DNA from 2 places in the Kribbella qitaiheensis genome. Region 2 is predicted to be linked to the other one. Evidence: riboswitches for the same ligand, from Rfam matches in the RefSeq annotation. Region 2 holds a riboswitch; the other holds the start of a gene.
What was found. A riboswitch is a leader RNA that binds a small molecule or an ion and turns the genes downstream of it on or off. The one in region 2 is predicted to bind cyclic di-AMP.

Region 1 (10,664 bases), 2.1 Mb from region 2:
CCGACGTGGTGATCCTGGTCAGCCTCGGGCACACCACGACGACGGAGCTCCAGCACGCGGCCGACGCGGTCACGCGTGGCGGTGCCAAGCTGGCCGGCATCGTGCTCGACGCCCCGGAGAAGCACGGCCTGCTGCACCGCACGAAGCACGACGAGAACGTGGTCGACCAGAACGTCGCCGACGAGAGCGTCGCCGACCTTCCCGTCGCTGCTCCGGAGGCTGTTCCGGCCGCACCCGCGGCGACTCCGGCGGCCGTCCCGGTCGCCCGAACTCCGGAAGGACTGGTGCCGGCGCCGAAGGCCAGGCGAGCTGTGGCCGCGGTGGACGCGCGGACCGAGGAGATCCCGAAGATCGACGCACCGCTGAACGGTTCGGCCAAGCGCGCGGCCGTGAACGGTTCTTCGAGCAACGGACCCACCCACGGCTCGGCGACGAACGGTCATCTGACCAGCACCACGCCGATCGGTCCGAAGCCGCTGCCCGCCGACTCGGCCGACGTACCGGCCACGCCGGCGCCGACACCTTGGTTCGCCGAGGTCGACGATGACACGGACGACGGTGACGAGACCGACTTCGCGCCGTCGCGGAGAATGATGTAGTGGCCGTTCCGCTGTCCGAAACGACTGACGCACCTCCGGCCAGCCTGACGAAGATCGCCCGCGGCGGTTCGGCCAACCTGGTCGGCACCGCCGGCGGTGCGATCCTCACCCTGCTGCTGACCTGGGTCGTCACCCGGTCCACCGAGGCGACCGTCGCCGGTGGGCTGTTCGCGCTGACCTCGGTGTTCCTCATCGTCGCGGCGGTCGCCGAGCTCGGCTCCGACGTGTCGTTGTCGAAGTTCCTTCCGCACTTCCTGGTCGAGGACCGGCTGGCCGACGCGCGAACGACGGTCCGGCTGGCCGCCCTGGTCTCACTGGCCGGCGGCACCGTGGTGGGAGCTGTACTGATCCTGCTGCGCGACCAGGTCGCCGACATGGTTCTCGGTGACGCTGATGCCGGCGCCAAGCAGGCGGTCGTAGTACTGGCTGTCTGTATCCCGCTGGCAGCGGTGATGAACACGGCTCTGTCGGCTACCCGCGGGCTCGCCACGATCAGGCCGACCGTGCTGGTCGACAAGGTCGGCCGCGCGCTGCTGCAGGTCGGTTGCATCCTTGTCGCTGTCGCCGCCAACGCGGGTCTCGGTGGACTCACCATCGCGTGGGCCGGCCCGTACTTCGTCGGCGCCGTTGTCGCGGTCGCCTGGTTCGTGAAGATCGAGCACCGCCTGATCGCCCGCCGGGGCCTCGGGCAGGTGGCGTCGACCCGGAAGGCGCTCTGGCGCGAGTACGCCGTCTACACCTGGCCACGGGTGATCTCGCGGATCAGCCAGAGCATCCTGCAGCGGGCGGACATCGTGCTCATCGCGGCGTTCCGCTCCCCTGCCGAGGCCGCTGTCTACACGGTCGCGACCCGGCTGTTCGTGCTCGGGCAGCTCGGTACGCAGGCGATCCAGCAGGTAGCCGCGCCGCACACGAGCGCACTGCTCTCCTCTGGTGACCACAAGGAGACCAAGCGGGTCTTCCAGACCATCACTGCCTGGACGATGTCGCTCACCTGGCCGTTCTTCCTTGCCTGCTTGGCTCTTGCGCCGATGCTGCTGCACCTGTTCGGCGGTTCGACGTACAGCAGCGGCCATGGCGTCGTCGTGGTATTGGCGATCGCCGCGCTGCTGGCCGCGGCCGGTGGACCGGTGGACCTGATCCTGCTGATGGCCGGGCGGAGCGGGCTCAGCCTGGTCAACAGCCTGGTCGCGCTCGGCGTCAACCTGGGCCTGAACCTGTTGCTGATCCCGAAGATCGGCATCATCGGCGCGGCCACCGCGTGGGCGGCCGCGATCGTGGTGCGGAACGTGCTCGGCATGATCCAGGTGATCAGCAACCTGCACTGGCTGCCGTTCAGCCGGCTGTCGGTGTACGTCGGCGGGCTGGCACTGGTCTGCTTCGCCGTACCCGCTCAACTGCTCCAACTCGCCGGCGACCCGTCCGAGGGGCTGCTTGTCCTGGTGCTGGCACTCGGGGCCGTCGCCTACCTCGGGGCGCTGTACAAATTGCGCGACCAACTCGCGCTGACGGCATTCACCGCGATGCTGCGGCGCCGTCGTACCCCCGACCTGGCCGGCACCCTACCGGCCGCAGAAGCGAAGCCGGTAGAGACGTCATGACCTCTAGCTCTTCCTCGCCGTTCCCCACCGCTGCGATCCTTCACCGCTCCGGCGGGGTGCGGTCCGCGGTCGCCCTACTGGCCTTGGCCGTGGTCGGGATGTCGGGCTGTGCGCAGGCGGAGCCGTTGGCCGCACCCAGTGCGGCCGGCCCGGCGAACACGGGTGGCCTGGTGCTGTCGACCGGCTTCTCGGACGCCAGCCAGCTGGGCCGCTCGGCACCGACCGGGATCCGGACGAGCTTCGGTCCGGTCGTGGACTCGGCGGGGCAGAACCTGGTCGGAATCGTGCACCTTGCGGCCGGCGAGCAACACTCGCTCGCACTACGCCATGACGGCCGGGTGCTGTCCTGGGGAGCCAACGACGACGGGCAACTCGGCAACGGCAGTCGCGCGGCGACGGCCCAACCGGCGTACGTGCGTGCCCCGGACGGTGCGCCCGGCCAGTTGACCGGCGTCACCGACATCGCCGCCGACTCCAACACGTCCGTTGCCCTGCGCAAGGATGGCACCGTGGTCGTCTGGGGCCGGGACAATTCCGGCCAGCGTGGCAACGCCGACATCACTCCGGATCCGCTGACGCCCAGCGTCGTGCTGAACCCGACCGCATCAGGGCCGCTGACCGGCGTACGGGCCATCTCGGTGGACGGCGGCAGCGAGCTTGCGCTCACCGATCAAGGCACCGTGCTGGGCTGGGGTGACAACACCTACGGCCAGCTCGGCTCCTCGGCTCCTGCGGTTGCCAAGCTGCCGGTAGTTGTCACCGGGGCCGGCCGGGCGCCGCTGACCGGCGTACGGGCGGTCGCGATCGGCGGGCAGCATGCCGTTGCCCTGTTGGGGAACGGGCACGTCGTCGCGTGGGGACGGAACGAGGTCAACCAGCTGGGCGACGGGACCGCCACCGCCCGGAACTTCGCCCGCGAGGTGCTGATGGCGCCGGGGCGGCCGTTGACAGGCGCGATCGAGATCTCGACGGCGGAGAAGCACACGCTGGCGTTGCTCAAGGACGGCACGGTGGTGGGCTGGGGCCGCAACAACGGTGGTCAGCTCGGGGACGGCACGCTGAAGACGCGTGCGTACGCCACCCAGGTCCGCGGTCGCGGCAAGGACCCGAAACTCGTTGGTGTGCAGCATGTCGTGGCCGGTGAGGGGTACAGCGTCGCGGTGCTGACGGACGGCACGATGATGACGTGGGGGGCCAACGGACGCGGCCAGCTGGCCACCAGCGACCGGACCGACCGGAGCAAGCCCGGACCGGTCACGGTCGAGAACGGCGTACCGCCGCCAAGCTGGGTCACCGCCATCGGCGCGGGCCGACGGCACCTGCTGATCGCGCTGCGCTAGTGCCCCGAGTTCGAAGTTGTTTGACAGTGGGCGGTGTTCAGGTGCGTGCATCGGGGTGCTTGGGCGCCGGTCCACGTCAAAGAACTTCGGACTCGGGGCACTAGCCCTACTTCTGCTTGGGGACGTCCGGTGGCTTGAGTGGCAGCTCGTCGATGACCTTGCTGAGGATCTTGACCGACGGGTCGTCGGGCCCGAGCAGGGTCTCGCCGACGGTGCCGAACTCGGTCTCGTTCCAGTAGACCAGCGCCTTGAGCTGCGGGTACGGCTTCAGCTGGGCCGGGATGGCTCCGAAGATGGCGCTCCGCTTGGTCTCGCCCAGTTTCCGGTCGACACCCCACTCGCCGAGCATGATCGGCTTGTCCGGGTGCTTCTTGGTCGCCCAGGTGTAGAAGCCGGGCCACTTCGGGAAGTCGCCGGCGGTGCGGTTCACAGCGCGGCCGAGGCCGCTGCCCCAAACCGGGTTGTTTCCGAAGATGTAGGGATCCTCGGCGATCCAGTCCACCACGTCGTCACCGGGGTACAGGTCCTCGAACCAGGGCTGCGAGCCCCAGTGCGGCGTGCCGATGTAGTTCATCACGTAGATCGCGTTCGTCACGCCGTTCGCGCGCATCCGCTCGGCCACGTGCCGGTACATCGCGCTGAAGTCCTTGGCGGTCATCCCGGAACCGGCCTTCGGCTGGACCTCTTCCTCGGGCTCGTGGTGGATCACCAGGAAGAACTTCTCCGGGAAGGTCGTCTTGAGGTAGGTGGCCTCGGCATCGATCGCCGCGTCGACGACCTTGTCGCCGGCCGCCACCTCGGCCCAGGTCCGGCCCATCTCCGGCTTCCAGTTGAGCATCAGCATCCGCTTCTTACCGGGCTCGCGGGCGCGCTTGATCATGTTGGAGGACGGGAACAGCGACGGGCTGGAGTTGTAGTAGTGGGCGATGTCGACCGGCTGCCCGATCACGTTCTCGAAGTCGGGCAGTGCCTCGTCCCAGGTCTCGCTACCGATCGGGTTCGCGGCCGCGCCGAACCAGACTCCGCACTTCGGCACCAGCAGCTCGGTGACACCGCAACCGGGCGTCGGAGTCGGCGTACCGGGGGTCTCAGGTGTTCCCGGGGTGCCGGGCGTTCCCGGCGTACCGGGTGGAGTGCCCGGCGGGCTCGTCGTAGGGACCACGGTGCCGCCACCGGATTGGCCATCGTGGTCGGAAACCAGTGCACAGCTCACCAGACCGACAGCGATCGCGCCGGTAGACACCGCCGCGGTCATGAACCACCGGTTCCAGCCTCGCCCCCTGCTCGGCTCTTTCATCACTGCATGTTACTGCCAAGAGCCCCGGAAAAGGGTGATTGAGGGCGCCCCCAGTGTCCCGCGGGGTGAGTGGGGGCGGATGCACCCCGCGGGACCTGGTACTGCGCGGCGTCTGAACCCATGGGGGATGGGCTCAGACGCCTCCCCGGGCGACTGGCCCCTCGGGGGTTGGGCCAGTCCCGGTTCCCAGGCCTTCTGGAGGCCCGGGGGCTTCGGGTGGGGTGCCAGGGCGGACCCTGGCACCCCGGGGAGGGCGGTTGGAGGGCCAGGCAAGGCCTGGCCACCCCTGGGGAGGGCTAGTTCAGCCTGCGGGCCAGCGGACCGCTGTCCAGTACCTGCTGGGCGGTGGACCTGGCCGTACTCGACGAGTCCAGCCTGGTCTCACCGACCGGGTCGAACTTCGTCTCGTTCCAGTACACCAGCGCCTTGATCGCCGGCCGCTTGGCCAGGCCTTCGTCGACCGTGTTGAGGATGTCGGCCTTCGTCTTGCCGAAGGTCGTCTGCTCGTTGATACCCCACTCACCCAGCATGATCGGCTTGCCCGGGTGCTTCGTGGTCGCCCACGTGTAGAAGCCCGGCCAGTTCGGGTAGGTGTAGGTGTCCTTGCGGTCGACCGCGCTGGCGAAGTCGGTCCACCAGTCCTTGGAGGTCCCGAAGATGTACGGGTCCTCCGCGATCCAGTCGACGACGTCGTCACCGGGGTAGAGATCGGCGAACCAGGACTGCGAGCCCCAGTGCGGCGTTCCCATGTAGTTCATCACGAACACCGCGTTCGTCACGCCGCCGGCCTTCAGCCGCAGCGCCACGTGCCGGTACATCGCCTTGTAGTCCTTGGCCGTCATCCCCGATCCGGCGGCCGGCTTCACGTCGTCCTCCGGCTCGTGGTGGATTCCGAGGAAGAACTTCTCCGGGAAGGTCGACTTCAGGTACTTGGCCTCGGCATCGATCGCCGCGTCCACCGCCGGGTCACCGGCCGCCACCTGGGCCCAGGTACGGCCCATTTCGGGCTTCCAGTTCAGCAGCAGCATCCGCTTCTTGCCTGGCTCCCGGGCCCGCTTGATCATGTCCGCGCTCGGGAAGACCTTCGGGCTCGAGTTGTAGTAGTGGGCGATGTCGACCGTCCGGCCGACGGTGGACTCGAACGCCGGCAGTGCGGTGTCCCACGACTCGCTGCCCAGCGGGTTCGCGGCGGCACCGAACCAGGCGCCACACGACGGCACCAGTAGCGCGGAGACCGAGCAACCCGGACCTGCGGTGGGCGTCGAGGTCGGCGTCGACGTCGGGGTCGACGTCGGGGTGGACGTCGGCGGCTGGGTCGGCGTGGTCGGCTTCGTCGGAGCCGTGGTCGGCTTCGTCGGAACCGAGGTCGGACCCGTCGTCGGAGTGGTCGGATTCGGCTTCGTCGGCGCCGAGGTGGGCATGGACGGCGTCGGGCCGTCACCCTGGCGGACGTAACTGATCTCCAGCTTCGACTCGTTGCGGCCTGACTCACGGGCGCCGAAGACGGCGTAGTTGGCGCCGTCCGGCTGGGTGAGGGCCAGGTTCAGTACGCCGGCATCGGTCACCGCCGACGACACGTCGATCCGCAGCTCGGCCGACTTGCCGTCGTCCGCCACGGTCGCGATCGGCGTACCGGCTGCCGTCGGCGCGGTCGCGTAGGTGACGTTCTCGGCCCAGCCGGCGGAGCCGGTGGAGACCGTGATCTTGCCCGGCGTGCCTTGCGTCAGCCGGTGCAGGACCAGCGTCGCCTGGCGGTCGATCCCTGCTGCCACCGGGGGAACCGTGTAGCGCACCAGGATCGATGCCTCGTTCTTCTTCGCCACCAGCCGGGAGGACCAGCCATGACGCTGGGTGCTGGACTTGCTGGAGACGTAAGCGTCGGCCGCGGCCGAGACGGCGACAGGCGCAGGGAGCTTGGTGGGCTTGTTGAGCGCCGCGACGCCCAGCCCGGTGGTACCTAACAGGATCGCGATCGCCGCGACGATCGGGATCAGTGTCCGCCGGCCCGCTTTTGCGACCGGTTCGTTCAGTACGTCGGAGGGAACGGCAGCACGATGTCGTGCATACCTACGGGAGATTTCATCCCGCATGGGGGCTGTCCTTCCTGCACGCCTGTGAGGTTAGCTGTCGGGCTCGGGTCGGAAGTATTACCCGGTCGCTTTCGCGGCTTCGCCCCAAGAGCCTGCCCGGACGTTTGACGTCCGTTCGGCCCGGGAACCTGTGGGTCCCCCACTTCCGCCCTCTATTGCTGGGTGGTAGGTGATCGTCGACCCGGAGGGCGGAGCTCGGCGTTGCGAGTCGGCGATTTGGTGGGACCTGACCATCCCCAGCCCGGCCAGGCGCGGTGAGCTTATGCAGAACTCCGGGGAGTGCTCAAGGGCACCCGCAGCGGCTTAACCTGCACGTTCCGTGACGAAACTACGGAGAGTAGTATTACAGCTAGATAACAAGCTGAATCGTTACGTAACGTAGAAGAAGTCCGGGTATCCGGACACTCATCGCATTGATTCGATCTGAATCTGGGCTGAGATTTAAACGAACTCTTTACTCAGGAAGCCCATCGGCCGGGGCCGGCCGGATAAATTCCGGAACCGCTTTCCGGCTCATTTCCGAAGCTGAAACGATTGTTTTGCAGGCAGTTCAAACGAATGATTCAGCGCTTTTTGCGACGATGACCGGTCGCCAGCCGGTCGATGATGCTCCCGGTCGCCGCGACCGCGGCGGTCACTTGCGCTCTGTCACGCTCGTTCTCCTGCCCGGACACCGCATGGGCGTCCGGGTCCTTCAGAATGGCCGCCAACGTGTCCAGGAAGGCCCCACGCTCCTCGCAGAGGGTGATCAGGCCGAGCTTGCCCATCCGGCGGGAGAACTCCTGCTGGTGCTGGTCCACGTGCTCGCCCAGCGCGGGGTCCCGGGGCACGACCAACGGCTTGCGGCCCTGCTTGCGAACCTCCAGCATCGTGGCCGGACCGCCGTGCGTGACGACGGCCGTCGCCCGCCGCATCAGGCGCTGCAGTTCGTCGTACGCGACGATGCCGATGCCTTCGGCCCGGTGTGGCGGAGCGGTGTCCCCGAGCTGCACGAGAGCCCGCAGGGACTCGTTGCCGGGCTGCTCGAGGAAGTCGTCCAGCCAGCCCACCAGGCGATCGAAGTGGTGGTGGTCGGTGCCGAGGATGACCAGCACGTCCAGCTCGCTCACAGCAGCCTCCCGACCACGGTCGACCCGGCGTACAGGTCCTTCTGTTCGTCCCACTGGACCAGCATCCGGGTGGTGAACGGGCGGCACAGCTTGGCGGTCAGGGTGGCGTGGTCGATCCGGTCGAAGACCTCGATGTAGACGGTCGGGATCCGGCCCAGCCTGGCCAGTACGAAGAACGGCAAGGCGACGCCCGCGCCGGTGGTGACGACCACGTCGGGGCGCTCCTTGAGCATCACCCGGACCGCGAGCAGCGTGTTGCGGATCAGGTTCTTGATGTTGCGGGTGGTCGGGTAGTACGCGAAGTACGTCCGCTCCCCCGCCAGCAGCGATCGGCCGTCCTCGGTCGGGAACGTCACCCAGGCTGTGTCCCGCTGCGACCACCACGGCCTCAGCGTCATCAGCTGGGCCAGGTGACCGCCGCTGGAACAGACCATCAGCACCCGGATCGTCGCGGGCTCGCTCGTGCTCACCGGGCCTCGTTCACCATGCCGGCCCCGACGGTGCGGTTGGTCGCCTCGTCGATCAGCACGAAGCCACCGGTCGAGCGGTTCCGCTTGTACTCGTCGCAGAGCAGCGGCTGGGTGGTCCGCAGCCGGACCCGGCCGATGTCGTTCAGGCCCAGGTGATCGGCCGCTATGTCACGGTGCAGCGAGTTGATGTCCAGCCGGTACTGCAGGTCCTTGACCATCGCGCGGGCCGACCGGGTGGTGTGCTTGATCGCGAGCTTCTGGCCCGGCCGCAGCGGGACGTCGTCCATCCAGCAGATCATCGCGTCGATGTCCTGGGTGACCGACGGAGCGTTGTTCACCCGGCAGATCATGTCACCCCGGGAGATGTCGATCTCGTCGGTCAGCCGGATCGTCACCGACATCGACGGGAACGCCTCGTCGATCGGGCCGTCGGCCGTCTCGATCGAGCGGATCGTCGTGGTGAAACCGGACGGCAGCACCATCACCTCGTCGCCGGGCTTCAGGACGCCACCGGCCACCTGACCGGCGTACCCGCGGTAGTCGCGGTACTGGTCGGACTGCGGGCGGATCACGTACTGCACCGGGAACCGGACGTCGATCAGGTTCCGGTCGCTGGCCACGTGCACGTTCTCCAGGTGGTGCAGCAGGCTCGGCCCCTCGTACCAGCTCATGGTGGTCGAGCGGTGGACGATGTTGTCGCCGGCCAGTGCGGACACCGGGATGATGGTGAGGTCGCCGACATCCAGCTTGGCGGCGAACTGGGTGAACTCGGCGCGGATCTCCTCGAAGACCTCTTCGGAGTAGTCGACCAGGTCCATCTTGTTCACGCACAGCACCAGGTGCGGGACATGCAGCAGGGTTGCCAGGAAGGCGTGCCGGCGGCTCTGCTCCAGCAGGCCTTTCCGTGCGTCGACCAGGATCAGCGCGAGGTCGGCGGTCGACGCACCGGTCACCATGTTGCGGGTGTACTGGATGTGGCCCGGGGTGTCCGCGACGATGAACTTGCGCCGCGGCGTCGCGAAGTACCGGTAGGCCACGTCGATCGTGATGCCCTGCTCCCGTTCGGCCCGCAGTCCGTCGGTCAGCAGAGCCAGGTTCACGTAGTCGTCACCGCGCTCGCGGCTGGCCCGCTCGACCGACTCGATCTGGTCGGTGAAGACCGACTTGGTGTCGTAGAGGAGCCGCCCGATCAGGGTGCTCTTGCCGTCGTCGACGGATCCGGCCGTGGCCAGTCTGAGGATGTCCACGGTCAGAAATACCCTTCCCGCTTGCGGTCTTCCATCGCGGCTTCGCTGAACTTGTCGTCGCCACGGGTCGCGCCGCGCTCGGTGATCCTGGTGCTGGCCACCTCGTCGATGACCTTCGCGACGGTGTCGGCGTCCGACAGGACCGCGGCCGTCAGCGACGCGTCGCCGACCGTGCGATACCGGACCATCGCGGTGAAGGTCTCCTCGCCGGGCTTCGGCGGGCAGAATTCATTGGCCGCGAACAACATTCCGTTGCGGTCGAAGACGGTCCGCTCGTGCGCGTAGTAGATCGACGGCAGGTCGAGCTTTTCCTGCTCGATGTACTGCCAGATGTCCAGCTCGGTCCAGTTCGACAGCGGGAACACCCGGATGCTTTCGCCCAGATGGATCCGGCCGTTGTACAGGTTCCACAGCTCGGGCCGCTGGTTCTTCGGGTCCCACTGGCCGAACTCGTCGCGGAACGAGTAGACCCGCTCCTTGGCCCGGGCCTTGTCCTCGTCCCGGCGGGCGCCGCCGAAGACCGCGGTGAACTGATGCTTCTCCAGCGCCTCCAGCAGGACCGGCGTCTGGATCCTGTTCCGGGTGCCGTCCGGCGGGGCCTGGACGAGGCCGCGGTCCAGGGCTTCCTGGACGCTGGCCACGACGAGCTGTACGCCGGCCTCGGCGACCCGGCGGTCGCGGAACTCCAGCACCTCGGGGAAGTTGTGCCCGGTGTCGACGTGCATCACCGAGAACGGGATCCGGGCCGGGTGGAACGCCTTCTGCGCGAGCCGGAGCATCACGATCGAGTCCTTGCCGCCGGAGAACAGCAGCACCGGTCGCTCGAACTCGGCGGCCACCTCGCGGAAGATGTAGATCGCTTCGGACTCCAGGGTTTCCAGTTGGGTCAACTGGTAGTTCCGGCTCACGCG
Region 2 (10,664 bases):
CCCACTGCAGGTTGTCGGTGGAGAATTTCAGATCTGCCTGGATGTGCGGCAGCGCGACGTTCACGATCGTCACGTCCAGCACCACGATGAATTGCGCTAGGGCCAACACCGCGAGTGTCGCCCAGGGACTGCGTCGCATGCCTACCTCACAGGAGAGTGTGTCTACGTTGTATGTATACGCCGTATGCGTACCTCGTAGACAGTAGGTCTACGTTGTACACTTGTCAACGTGGCGACGATCAGCAAGGAGACCGCGAAGCGGCTCGACCCGGAGAAGCTGGCGATCAGCGCGCTGGCCCTGGCCGACCTCGAAGGGCTCGAGGCGATCACGATCAGACGGCTGGCCCAGCAGCACGAGGTCACCCCGATGGCCCTCTACCGGCACTTCAGCGACAAGGACGACCTGCTGGCCGCGATCGGCGACCGGATGCTGGCCGACATCGCCCTGCCCGAGCCGAACGACGACCCCTGGGACGTCCAGCTCCATGCGATCCTGACCGCCTTCGTCGCCGCCCTCCGGCCGCATCCGAAGGTCGCTCAGCTGGCGATGTTCCGCATCCTGGTCACCGAACCAGGCCTGGCGATGGCCGAACGCACGATGGAGCTCCTCACCGAGGCGGGCTTCTCCGTCGACGACGCGGCCGAGGTCGGCCGGCAGTCACTGTGCTCGCTGATCACCCTCGTCACGATGGAGCCGGGTGCCACCGAGGTCACCGACCCGGTCGCCCGCGAGGACGCCCTCCGCGCCAAGCGCGCCTCACTCGCCGCCCTGTCACCGCGGCGCTACCCGCTGATCACCGCCGCGGCCGACACCCTGGTCTGCCCAGCCTCCACCGACCGGTACTACGACTTCGGCGTCGAGCTCGTAGTAGCCGGCGTCCGCGGCGTACTACCGGCTCGGCAGAAGTAGTGGCTGTCAGCACTGTCACCTACCTCGAGCTGCACAGCCCGGACGAGGTGAGGCCGGCGCGAAAGCCGAAGGACGCGGTCGACATCGAGCGGGTCGAGGAGATCTCACCGGAGTTCTCGCGCTTCCTCTACGCCTCGGTCGGCGGCGACTGGCACTGGTCCGAGAAGCTGGCGTGGACCTGGGAGCAATGGACCCAGTGGCTCAACCGGCCCGGCTTCGAGACCTGGGTCCCGTACGTCGGCGGCGTACCGGCCCGGGTACATCGCGATGAAGGCGATCGGCACCGAGGTCGAGGTGGAGAACTTCGGCCTGCTGCCCGGGTTCATCGGGCGGGGTATCGGCGGACACCTCCTCACGGTCGGGCTCCAGCAGGCCTGGACCCTGAACGAACGGCATCCGGGGATCGGACTGATCAGCCGCGTCTGGCTGCACACCAACACCCTCGACGGCCCGAATGCCCTCGCCAACTACGAGGCGCGCGGACTCCGTCCCTATAAGACGGAGACCGAGGACCGCCCGGACGCCGACGGCCCACCCCTAGGCCCGTGGCCGGGCGCCGACCGGCCGCGCTAACGACAGTTCGCCGTACGCCGAAGTGGTCCGGGGTTAGCTTCGAGCCATGACTCAGGAAGCTTTGGCTGCGAGATTTTGTGAGATCAATGGCGAGCACCCGATGAGTGCCGAGGACGACGCTTATGTCACCCGGCAGTACCGCGTGCTGACCGAGCTCTGTGCGGAGCAGGACCGGGACGTGGACGACGTGCGGCGGCTGATGCTCGCGGGGCAACTTCCGATGCCCGGCTATCTGCGGTCGGACGGCGCCGAGATGGTGCCGGCGGATCTCTTCGCACTGGCCGACCAGGTCGGGCTATCGGATTTGCGGGGCTGGTTCGTCGCGCAGTGGAAAGACCTTGCCGATGGCAACGAAGAATGGGATGCCTACTTGAGCGGTCAGTATGTCTGCCTGCATTCGGTCACGCCGGCCACGATCCATCGAAAAAGTGAACTTATGAAGGCGATCGACGTCACCACTGACCGGGCACAGCTGAAGCTGCTGGTCGACGAACTGGACGAACTCGAGCCCGAGTTCACCGCCTACGACCGGCTTCGCTTCGACGGCCCCGTCTCCCGCGACACCCACATCACCGCGATCCGCCACCGCCTCGCCTCGTGATCGCCATCAACTCCTGAACCCCGTACGAAGTGTCGGGGTGGGGGTTTGCCGGGCTGCGGGTCTAGGCTCCGGAGCGTTACTGGCTCATGACACGGAGGTTTTCCAATGGCGGGAAAGTTCGAGCTGTACGAGGACAAGTCGGGCGGGTTCCGGTTCCGGTTGAAGGCCGGCAACGGCGAGGTGATCGCGAGCAGCGAGAGCTACAAGACGAAGGACGGCGCGCTGAACGGGATCGAGTCGATCAAGAAGAACGCGGGCGACGCGGCCATCGACGACCAGACCTCCTGAACACACCCGAACGGCAGGACCTCCAGCTGGAGATCCTGCCGTTTCGTGTTTCCGGAGCGTCCGTGTTACCTACAGACCGACCTCGTGGATGACCTCGCGGACCTCGACGCCGAGGCCCTCGATGGCGGCGTCCGGGATCAGCGCGGCGAGTTCGTAGGCCCGCTCCTTGCTCGCGACGTCGATCAGGTAGTAGCCCGCCAGGAACTCTTTCGCCTCCACGAACGGGCCGTCCGTCACCGCCGGCACGCCGTCGCGGACCTTGACGACAGCCGTCTTGGCCGGCTCGGCCAGCGCGGCCGTGCTGTGGAACTCGCCCGACTCCTGGGTGACGGCCATGAACTTCTCGTGCCCGCTGAAGATCGCCTGCTGCTCGGTCTCGGTCAGGGCGTTCAGCACGTCAGGGTTGATGTTCAGGACCAGTAGGTATTTCACGATGTCTCCTTCAGACCCGGCTCCCCCGTCGGGAACCGCTCATCATCAGTACGGAACCGGCGCAGTCTTCTTGACATGGCGATGCTACGAAGTCTGGCGGTCAGCAGACGGCTTGTGGGACCGTGTGGGTTCGAGCCGGTTGCCGGGGGGAACCGCAAACGGTTTGGGGGGTTCCATGCGTCGCGTTGTGCTGTCCATTGTCGTCGCCATGATCGGGGCACTGCTGTTTGCCATCGGGCAGGCCGGGTCTGCCCAGGCTGCCCCCATCACTGTCACCACCACCGCGGATGTCGTGAACGGCGCCGACGGGGTGACCTCGCTGCGAGAGGCCATCACCACGGCCAACGCCGCCGGCGACGCGACCACGATCACCCTTGCCGCGGCCGCGACGTACGGGCTGAACCTGTGCGGTGACGACGACACGAACGCGACCGGGGACCTGGACAGTACGTCGGCGCAACCACTCACGATCGAGGGCAGCGGATCGACCATCGACCAGAACTGCGCGGGCGAGCGGGTGATGAACACGCTCGACTCCGACGGCTCACTCACCTTGCACGAGCTGACCTTGACCGGCGGCGACGACCTCTTCGGTGCGGCGCTGCAGCACGCGGGCGACGCGACTCTCGACGACACCACGGTGACCGGGAACGCGGGCGGCGCAGGCCGGGTGCTCGAGAGCCCCCTCGGTGGCGCCATCCTCAACCTGACCGGCTCCAACATCCACGACAACACCGGTACGGGCGTGGCGCTGTCGCTGGGCCAGGTGCACATCACCGACACCTCTATTACCAACAACACCGGACGGGGCGTCGGCCTGACCGACGGGGCCCTGTCCGTGAGCGGCTCGACGATCAGCGGGAACGGCAGCGACGGTGTACGGACCACCGGGCAGGGCTCGGGCCTGTTCGCTCTTACTAATACGACAGTGGACAACAACGGCGGTACCGGCGTGATCTGCTCGGCCTGTGGCGACCTGACGGTGACCGGCTCGACCGTGACCGGCAACCACCCTTCCGGGACCAGCAGCGGTGGCGGCATCCAGGTGCTGTTCGACCAGGACACGCCCGTTGATCAGCCAGTGGTGTCAGTGATCGACTCGACCGTGTCCGGCAACTCCAAGACCGGCTCTGGCGGCGGGATCAACACCGCCATCATCGAGAACTCCAGCGGCCCGCCACCGGCGCAGATCATCGTCACCCGGTCGACCATCAGCAACAACAGCGCCTCTGGTGCCGTCGACAGCCAGGGCGGTGGCATCTACGCGGTCACCGGCGAGGTACGGGTCGACAACTCCACCGTCACCGGCAACAGTGCGACCGCGGCCGGCGGTGGCGTCTACACGCTCGCCCATGACGTCTACCTGCAGCACGCGACCGTCTCGGGTAATACAGCAGGAGGCGTGGGCCGCAACGTGGCCACCAACGCGGGCCTGCACACCTTCGGCTCGATCCTTGCCGGAGGCACTGGCTCCAGCGACTGCGGCATCGAGCTACTCACCACTTCTACCGGCTACAACCTCGACGGCGACGGCAGTTGCAGCCTGGCCGGGGTGGGCGACCACAGCAACATCGGTAGCCCGCAGCTAGGCGCGCTGGCCAGCAACGGCGGCCCGACCCAGACGATGCTGCCGCTGGCCGCAAGCCTCGCCAACGGCGCAGTACCGGCAGCGGCGTGCACAGTACTTGCTGTCGACCAACGCGGCATCACCCGACCGCAGGGCACCAACTGTGAAGCCGGGTCGGTCGAGATAGCCGAAGTACCACCCGCAGCGGCCTGCACCAAGACCGGTACTGCTGGGAGCGATCTGCTCCTGGGTACTGCCGGAGCCGACGTACTGTGCGGCCTCGGCGGCGACGACCTCATCCTCGGACTGGGCGGCAACGACATCCTGCGCGGCGGCAACGGCAAGGACCTGCTGATCGGCGGCACCGGTCACAACACCCTCGACGGCGGCCCCGGCCAGGACCTCTGCATCGGAGTCGGAGACACCAAGATCTCTTGCTGACGGTAGATTCTCGGGCATGCTCAGCATCGAGGATGTCCGGGAAGCCGCCCAGCGGATCGAGGGAGTGGCACACCGGACACCGGTGATCACGTCGCGGACATTGAACGAGCGGGTCGGCGCCGAGGTGTTCCTCAAGGCCGAGAACTTTCAGCGGATCGGGGCCTTCAAGTTCCGGGGCGCCTTCAACGCGGTCAGCCGGTTGAGCCCGGAGCAGCTCGGTCGCGGCGTCACGGCGTACTCGTCCGGGAACCACGCCCAGGCGGTCGCGCTGGCGGCGTCGCTCGTGGGGACGACCGCGGTGATACTGATGCCCGAGGACGCGCCACCGACGAAGCTGGCGGCGACCAAGGGGTACGGCGCCGAAGTGGTCACGTACGACCGGTACACCGGGGACCGTACGGCGCTCGCGACCCAGCTCGCCGAGGACCGCGGACTGGCCTTGATCCCGCCGTACGACCACTACGACGTGATGGCCGGCCAGGGCACGGTCGCGCTCGAGCTGATCGAAGAGGTGGGGCAGCTCGGGGCACTGCTTGCCCCGATCGGTGGCGGCGGCCTGATCGCCGGCTGCGCGACGGCCGCCACCGCGCTGTCGCCGGGGATCCGGGTGATCGGGGTCGAGCCCGAGGCGGGCGACGACACGGCCCGGTCGCTGGCAGCCGGCGAGCGGGTCGAGATCGGCGTACCGCGGACGATCGCGGACGGCCAGGCCATCTCGATCCCGGGCGAGCTCACCTTCGAGATCAACCGGCGGCTGCTGGCCGGGGTCGAGCTGGTCAGCGACGACGAGATCCGGGCCGCGATGGCCTTCGCGTTCGAGCGGCTCAAGCTCGTCCTGGAGCCGAGTGGCGCCTGCGCGCTGGCGGCACTGCTGACCGGGCGGATCCAGGACCTGCCGGACCGCGTCGGAGTCGTGCTTTCAGGCGGGAACGTGGGCCTGGAACGCTTCCTGGAGCTGCTCGGAAAGGGCTGATCCAGGCCCCTCCTGAGAGGGCCCTGAGTACCCTCTGTGGTCGTTGTCACAGAGGGTACTCACAAAATGTGACTCAGGTCACACATAATGGCCATACGGCCGCCTGAGACGCGCTCAGACACGCTCAGGCCTCCTGGTGTTCACCAGCGGTCCCTGAGCCATCAGAGAGCCGTTTGAGGGCTTTCCGGAGGGTCTCTGTGGATCTGAGGGTTTGCGTCGTGATCGTTCTGTTATACAGTCGGCGGCGGTTCGACAAATGAGACGAACTGCAGGTGTGTCAAACGCCGAGTCCTGCCAGGCGCACCTGTTCCCCTCGAACAACCATGGCAGGAGTGGGGGACCCAGGAGGTTGGGGTCCGACCGTGAGTGGTCGGGTCCCTGGGGTGAAGTCCGCGGGAGCGGACCGGGCTATCGACTCTCAGCCCGAACCCGACAGCTAACTCCGCAGGCGTCGGGAGACAACCATGCCCGTCACCATCCGACGGACAGCGATGCCTGCTGTCAGTCACCAAAGCGAATCCAGTACCCGGCCCGCCGGCCGGACCCTGGCCAAGCACCGCAAGACCAACAAGTCCGCGGCCGCCCCGCGCGCCGCAGCCGCCGTCCTTTCGGTCGGCCTCGCCGTCAGTGGTGGGGCGATCCTCACCGTCGCCGGCACCCCCTCGACCGCCTCGGCGGCCACTACCAAGACCACCTCGGCCGCGTGGGCCCGGGGTAACCTGCCTGTCGCCCAGAAGCCGCTGCTCCGTTACGCGGACGCCGGTTCGGCCGTTCGTGGAGTCCAGCGCTTCCTGGACGTCCCGGCCGGCGGTTGGTACGGCTCCGCCACTCGCACGGCGGTTGCCAACTTCCAGCGCCGGGTGGGCCTGCCCCGCACCGGCACAGTGACCGTGAACACCTGGCGTTCGCTGTTCTATGCCGCGAGCCACGGTCTGCTGCACGGCGGTGCCGGCCGCAGCTCGACCTTCCAGGCCCGGGTCCTGAAGGAAGCAGCCAAGCTCAAGGGCACCCCGTACCGCTACGGCGGCACGACCACCCGCGGCCTCGACTGCTCGGGCTACACCGGTCTGGTCTTCAAGCGGGCCGGCAAGAAGCTGCCCCGTACGTCGCGCCAGCAGTACAGCGCCACCAAGCACCTGACCCGTAAGTCGGCCAAGCCCGGCGACCTGGTGTTCTTCAAGAGCGGTGGCGGCGGCGTCTACCACGTGGGTATCTACGCCGGGAACAACATGCTGTGGCACGCCTCGAAGCCGGGTCGCCCGGTCGCGAAGGCGAAGATCTGGAGCTCGAACGTGGCCTTCGGCCGCGCCTGATTCTCCAGCCCGTCAGCGAGACCCACTCCCCCCGTGGCTCGCTGACCTGAAACCGGTCGCGAGCCGTCGCCCCACCCCCTCCGGCGGCTCGCGACCGGTTTCCCTTTTGCCCTAGGTGTCGAGCAGCCCCGCGTCGTGGGCAAGGATCGCGACCTGGACCCGGTTGGTGGCATCGAGCTTCACCAGCACCCGGGACACGTGCGCCTTCACGGTCGCCTCGCTCATGAACAGCTGCCTGCCGATGTCCGCGTTGGACAACCCGGTGGCGACCGCGGCCAGCACTTCTTTCTCCCGCTCGGTCAGGGACGTCAGCCGCTCCCGCGCCACCCGCTGCCGATCGGTCCGCTGATCAGCCGCGAAGTGCCCGATCAACCGCCGGGTCACCGCCGGCGACAACATCGCGTCCCCGGCCGCGACCACCCGGACAGCCTGAACGAGCTCGCGAGGCGGTGTGTCCTTCAGCAGGAACCCGCTCGCCCCGGCCTGCAGCGCACGGAACACGTAGTCGTCCAGGTCGAACGTCGTCAGCACCAGGACCTTCGGCGGATCCGGCATCGCCTGCAACTCCCGGGTGGCGGCGAGCCCGTCCAGCCTCGGCATCCGGATGTCCATCAGCACCACGTCCGGGCGATGCTCGCGCACCATCGCGGCCGCATCGGCGCCGTCGTCGGCCTCCGCGACGACTTCGAGGTCGTCGGCCGACTCGAGGATCATCTTCAGTCCGGCCCGGACCAGCGCCTCGTCGTCCACGATCAGCAGCCGCGTCATCCTTCTCCTTTGTCGCTGTCAGCCGTGCCGCCGGGTTTGGCCGGCTCCTTCTCGGACCACGGCAGCCAGGCCTCGACCCGCCAGCCGCCGTCCGCGGTCGGCCCGGTCGAGATGCTTCCGCCGGACAGACTGACCCGTTCACGAAGACCGACCAGGCCCGCACCCGCGCCCGGCAGCAGTGAGTCGGCCGCCACCGGCCGAACGTTGGTCACCCGGACCGTCACGCCGGTTCCCGGCGCACCCTTCACCAGCACTTCGGTCGAAACCCCGCGGGCGTGCTTGTGCACGTTGGTCAGCGCCTCCTGCACGATCCGGTAGACCGTACGCCCCACCGAAGCCGGTACCTCGTCCGGCAAGACCAGATCGCTCGACACGTTCACCCCCGCCGCCCGGGATGCCTCCACCAATCGGGCCAGGTCGAGGGCCCGCGGTACGGGAGCCAGATCGGCACCGGCCGAGCTGATGTCGGTTCGCAGTACGCCGAGTACTTCGCGAAGGTCCTCCATCGCCTGCCGGGCGGTCTCCCGGATCAGGCCGGCCGAGCTCTCCACCTTCTCCGGGCCGACCGCCGGGTTCACCTCGAGCCCGCCCGCGTGCAGCGCGATCAGCGACACCTTGTGCGCCAGTACGTCGTGCATCTCCTGGGCGATGCGGGCCCGCTCACCCAGCCGGGCCTGGTCCGCGCGGAGTTCACGCTCGGCCTCCGCGCGTTCGGCCCGGTCCCGCAGCGACACCATCAGGTCGCGCCGCGCCCCGAGGTAGGCGCCGACCGCGACCCAGGTGCCGATCAGGAACGGCCCGGTGAAGAGGAGTACGTAGGGATCGCTGTTCCGGTCGGACCAGGAGCTCGCGACGTACGCGACGTACGCCGCCAGGCTCAGCGCGGCCAGCATCGCGTCCCGGCGGCGGATCGCGAGCGTCAGCAGCGCCAGGCCCATCGGGACGAAGATCTGGCCGCCGAACAGCGCGAGGATGGCGATGATCGTGACGCTGACGGGAAACCGGCGGCGCCACCACAGCGCCAGCGATCCGGCGATGCCCACCCCCAGCACGAACCAGTCGCGCGCCTGCCAGCCGCCGCGGGTGCCCGCGGTGGCCTGCGCGACGATCGTGAGCAGGCTGAAGCCGATGAACATCAGGTCGCGGATCCGCGGGGCGCGCTGGACGAACCAGGCATACCACCGCCGCAACCATCGCATTGCGTCAGCGTAGTCGCGCTGGGTGCGGGTCCACGTCCACCTTCAGGTGTGCGTCGTCTCCCCCTTCCGGTGGGGGTCAGGGCCGGTCCCTGACGACTTTCGTAGGGGGACGGTCGAGACGCTCGGTCGATGTGGCCAGGGGGTGCCGGACGGAAGAGTTACCCCCATGATCACCGTCGAGAACCTCAGCAAGCGCTACGGCAACAGCACCGCCGTGCAGGACGTGTCCTTCACCGTCGAGCCCGGCAGCATCACCGGCTTCCTCGGCCCGAACGGAGCCGGCAAGTCGACCACGCTGCGGATGCTGACGGGACTCACGCCGCCGACCTCCGGCCGCGCGACGATCGCCGGCAAGCGGTACGTCGAGCTGCCGAACCCGGGCCGGGTCGTCGGGGTCATGCTCGACGCGGCCGCCCAGCACCCGGGTCGCACGGGCCGGGAGACGCTGCAGCTCAGCGCGAGCCTGCTCGGCGTACCGAAGAGCCGTGCGGACGAGATGCTCGAGGCAGTCGGGCTCACTCCGGTCGCGAAGCGCCGGGTCGGCCAGTACTCGCTGGGGATGCGGCAGCGGCTCGGTATCGCCGGTGCGCTGCTCGGCGACCCCGCCGTACTGATCCTGGACGAGCCGGCCAACGGGATGGACCCGGAAGGCATCCGCTGGATGCGCGGCCTGCTGCAGGACTTCGCCAACCGCGGGGGAACGGTGATTCTGTCCAGCCACCTGCTCGGCGAGGTCCAGGCGACCGTGGACCGGCTGGTGGTCATCGGTGGCGGCCGGATCGTCGCCAACGGTTCGCTGGAGGAGTTGCTCGCCGGGACCGGCACTCTGGTCCGCGGTCTCGACCCGATCGCGTTGAACCAGGCCCTGACCGCTGCCGGCCTGAACCTCGAGCCGCTGCACGACGGCGGGCTCCGGGTCGACGCCACCGCCGAGCAGGTCGGCCGCGCGGCTGCTGCTGCCGGCCAGATCCTGCTCGAACTGCGCGAGAGCGACGGCGCCGGCCTGGAAGAACTCTTCTTCCAGCTGACCAGCCCTGCCGCCGCCCCTGTTGCCGCCTGACCACCCCGAAACTTCCTGGAGCTCATCACCATGGCTGTCACTGAAATCACCTCACCGCCCGTCACGGCGCCCGCTGCCAAGCACAGCGCCGTCTCCACCGCACTGCCGCCCGCTCGTGGGCAGTCCTTCCTCCGGCTGGTCACCACCGAGCTGCGCAAGTCCCTGGACACCCGCAGCGGCCGGGTGCTGGTCCTGGCCATCCTCGCGGTAGCCGTCGCCGCACTCACCTGGCAGCTCACCCACATGGATGCCGGTCCGCAGAAGTTCGACAGCTACCTGGGCGCGGCATCGACAGGCGTCCTGCTGCTACTGCCCGTCATCGGAGTGATGGCGATGACGAGCGAGTGGACCCAGCGCACCGCGCTGACCACCTTCACGCTGTCGCCGCGCCGGGTCCGGGTCCAGCTGGCCAAGTTCGTCTCCGCGGTAGTGCTGAGCGTCGTAGTACTCACCGCGTCCGCTCTGCTCGCGCTGGCCGCTACGGCCATCGGCGGTGCCGTGAGTGGCGACGGAGCGTCGTACGCCGGAATGGGCGGCGC

Region 1: linked by a shared signal. The riboswitch ahead of F1D05_RS34180 (DUF7594 domain-containing protein) and the one ahead of F1D05_RS23880 (C40 family peptidase) in region 2 are both predicted to bind cyclic di-AMP.

What each region holds. Positions count from the first base shown of each region.
Region 1 is NZ_CP043661.1:7,187,416-7,198,079, reverse strand. It holds gene F1D05_RS34200 (hypothetical protein) at 1-599, shown strand, start outside; gene F1D05_RS34195 (lipopolysaccharide biosynthesis protein) at 599-2,200, shown strand; gene F1D05_RS34190 (RCC1 domain-containing protein) at 2,197-3,540, shown strand; gene F1D05_RS34185 (hypothetical protein) at 3,647-4,837, opposite strand; gene F1D05_RS34180 (DUF7594 domain-containing protein) at 5,134-6,927, opposite strand; cyclic di-AMP (ydaO/yuaA leader) riboswitch at 6,933-7,102, opposite strand; gene F1D05_RS34175 (glycosyltransferase) at 7,491-8,036, opposite strand; gene pssD (PssD/Cps14F family polysaccharide biosynthesis glycosyltransferase) at 8,033-8,506, opposite strand; gene cysN (sulfate adenylyltransferase subunit CysN) at 8,503-9,747, opposite strand; gene cysD (sulfate adenylyltransferase subunit CysD) at 9,756-10,661, opposite strand; gene F1D05_RS34155 (3'(2'),5'-bisphosphate nucleotidase CysQ) at 10,658-10,664, opposite strand, start outside.
Region 2 is NZ_CP043661.1:5,045,296-5,055,959, reverse strand. It holds gene F1D05_RS23920 (MFS transporter) at 1-139, opposite strand, end outside; gene F1D05_RS23915 (TetR/AcrR family transcriptional regulator) at 230-910, shown strand; gene F1D05_RS39045 (hypothetical protein) at 1,178-1,483, shown strand; gene F1D05_RS23905 (DUF6058 family natural product biosynthesis protein) at 1,530-2,084, shown strand; gene F1D05_RS23900 (YegP family protein) at 2,190-2,372, shown strand; gene F1D05_RS23895 (YciI family protein) at 2,442-2,804, opposite strand; gene F1D05_RS23890 (choice-of-anchor Q domain-containing protein) at 2,980-4,812, shown strand; gene F1D05_RS23885 (pyridoxal-phosphate dependent enzyme) at 4,829-5,785, shown strand; cyclic di-AMP (ydaO/yuaA leader) riboswitch at 6,058-6,250, shown strand; gene F1D05_RS23880 (C40 family peptidase) at 6,250-7,098, shown strand; gene F1D05_RS23875 (response regulator) at 7,210-7,866, opposite strand; gene F1D05_RS23870 (sensor histidine kinase) at 7,863-9,065, opposite strand; gene F1D05_RS23865 (ABC transporter ATP-binding protein) at 9,232-10,125, shown strand; gene F1D05_RS23860 (ABC transporter permease) at 10,156-10,664, shown strand, end outside.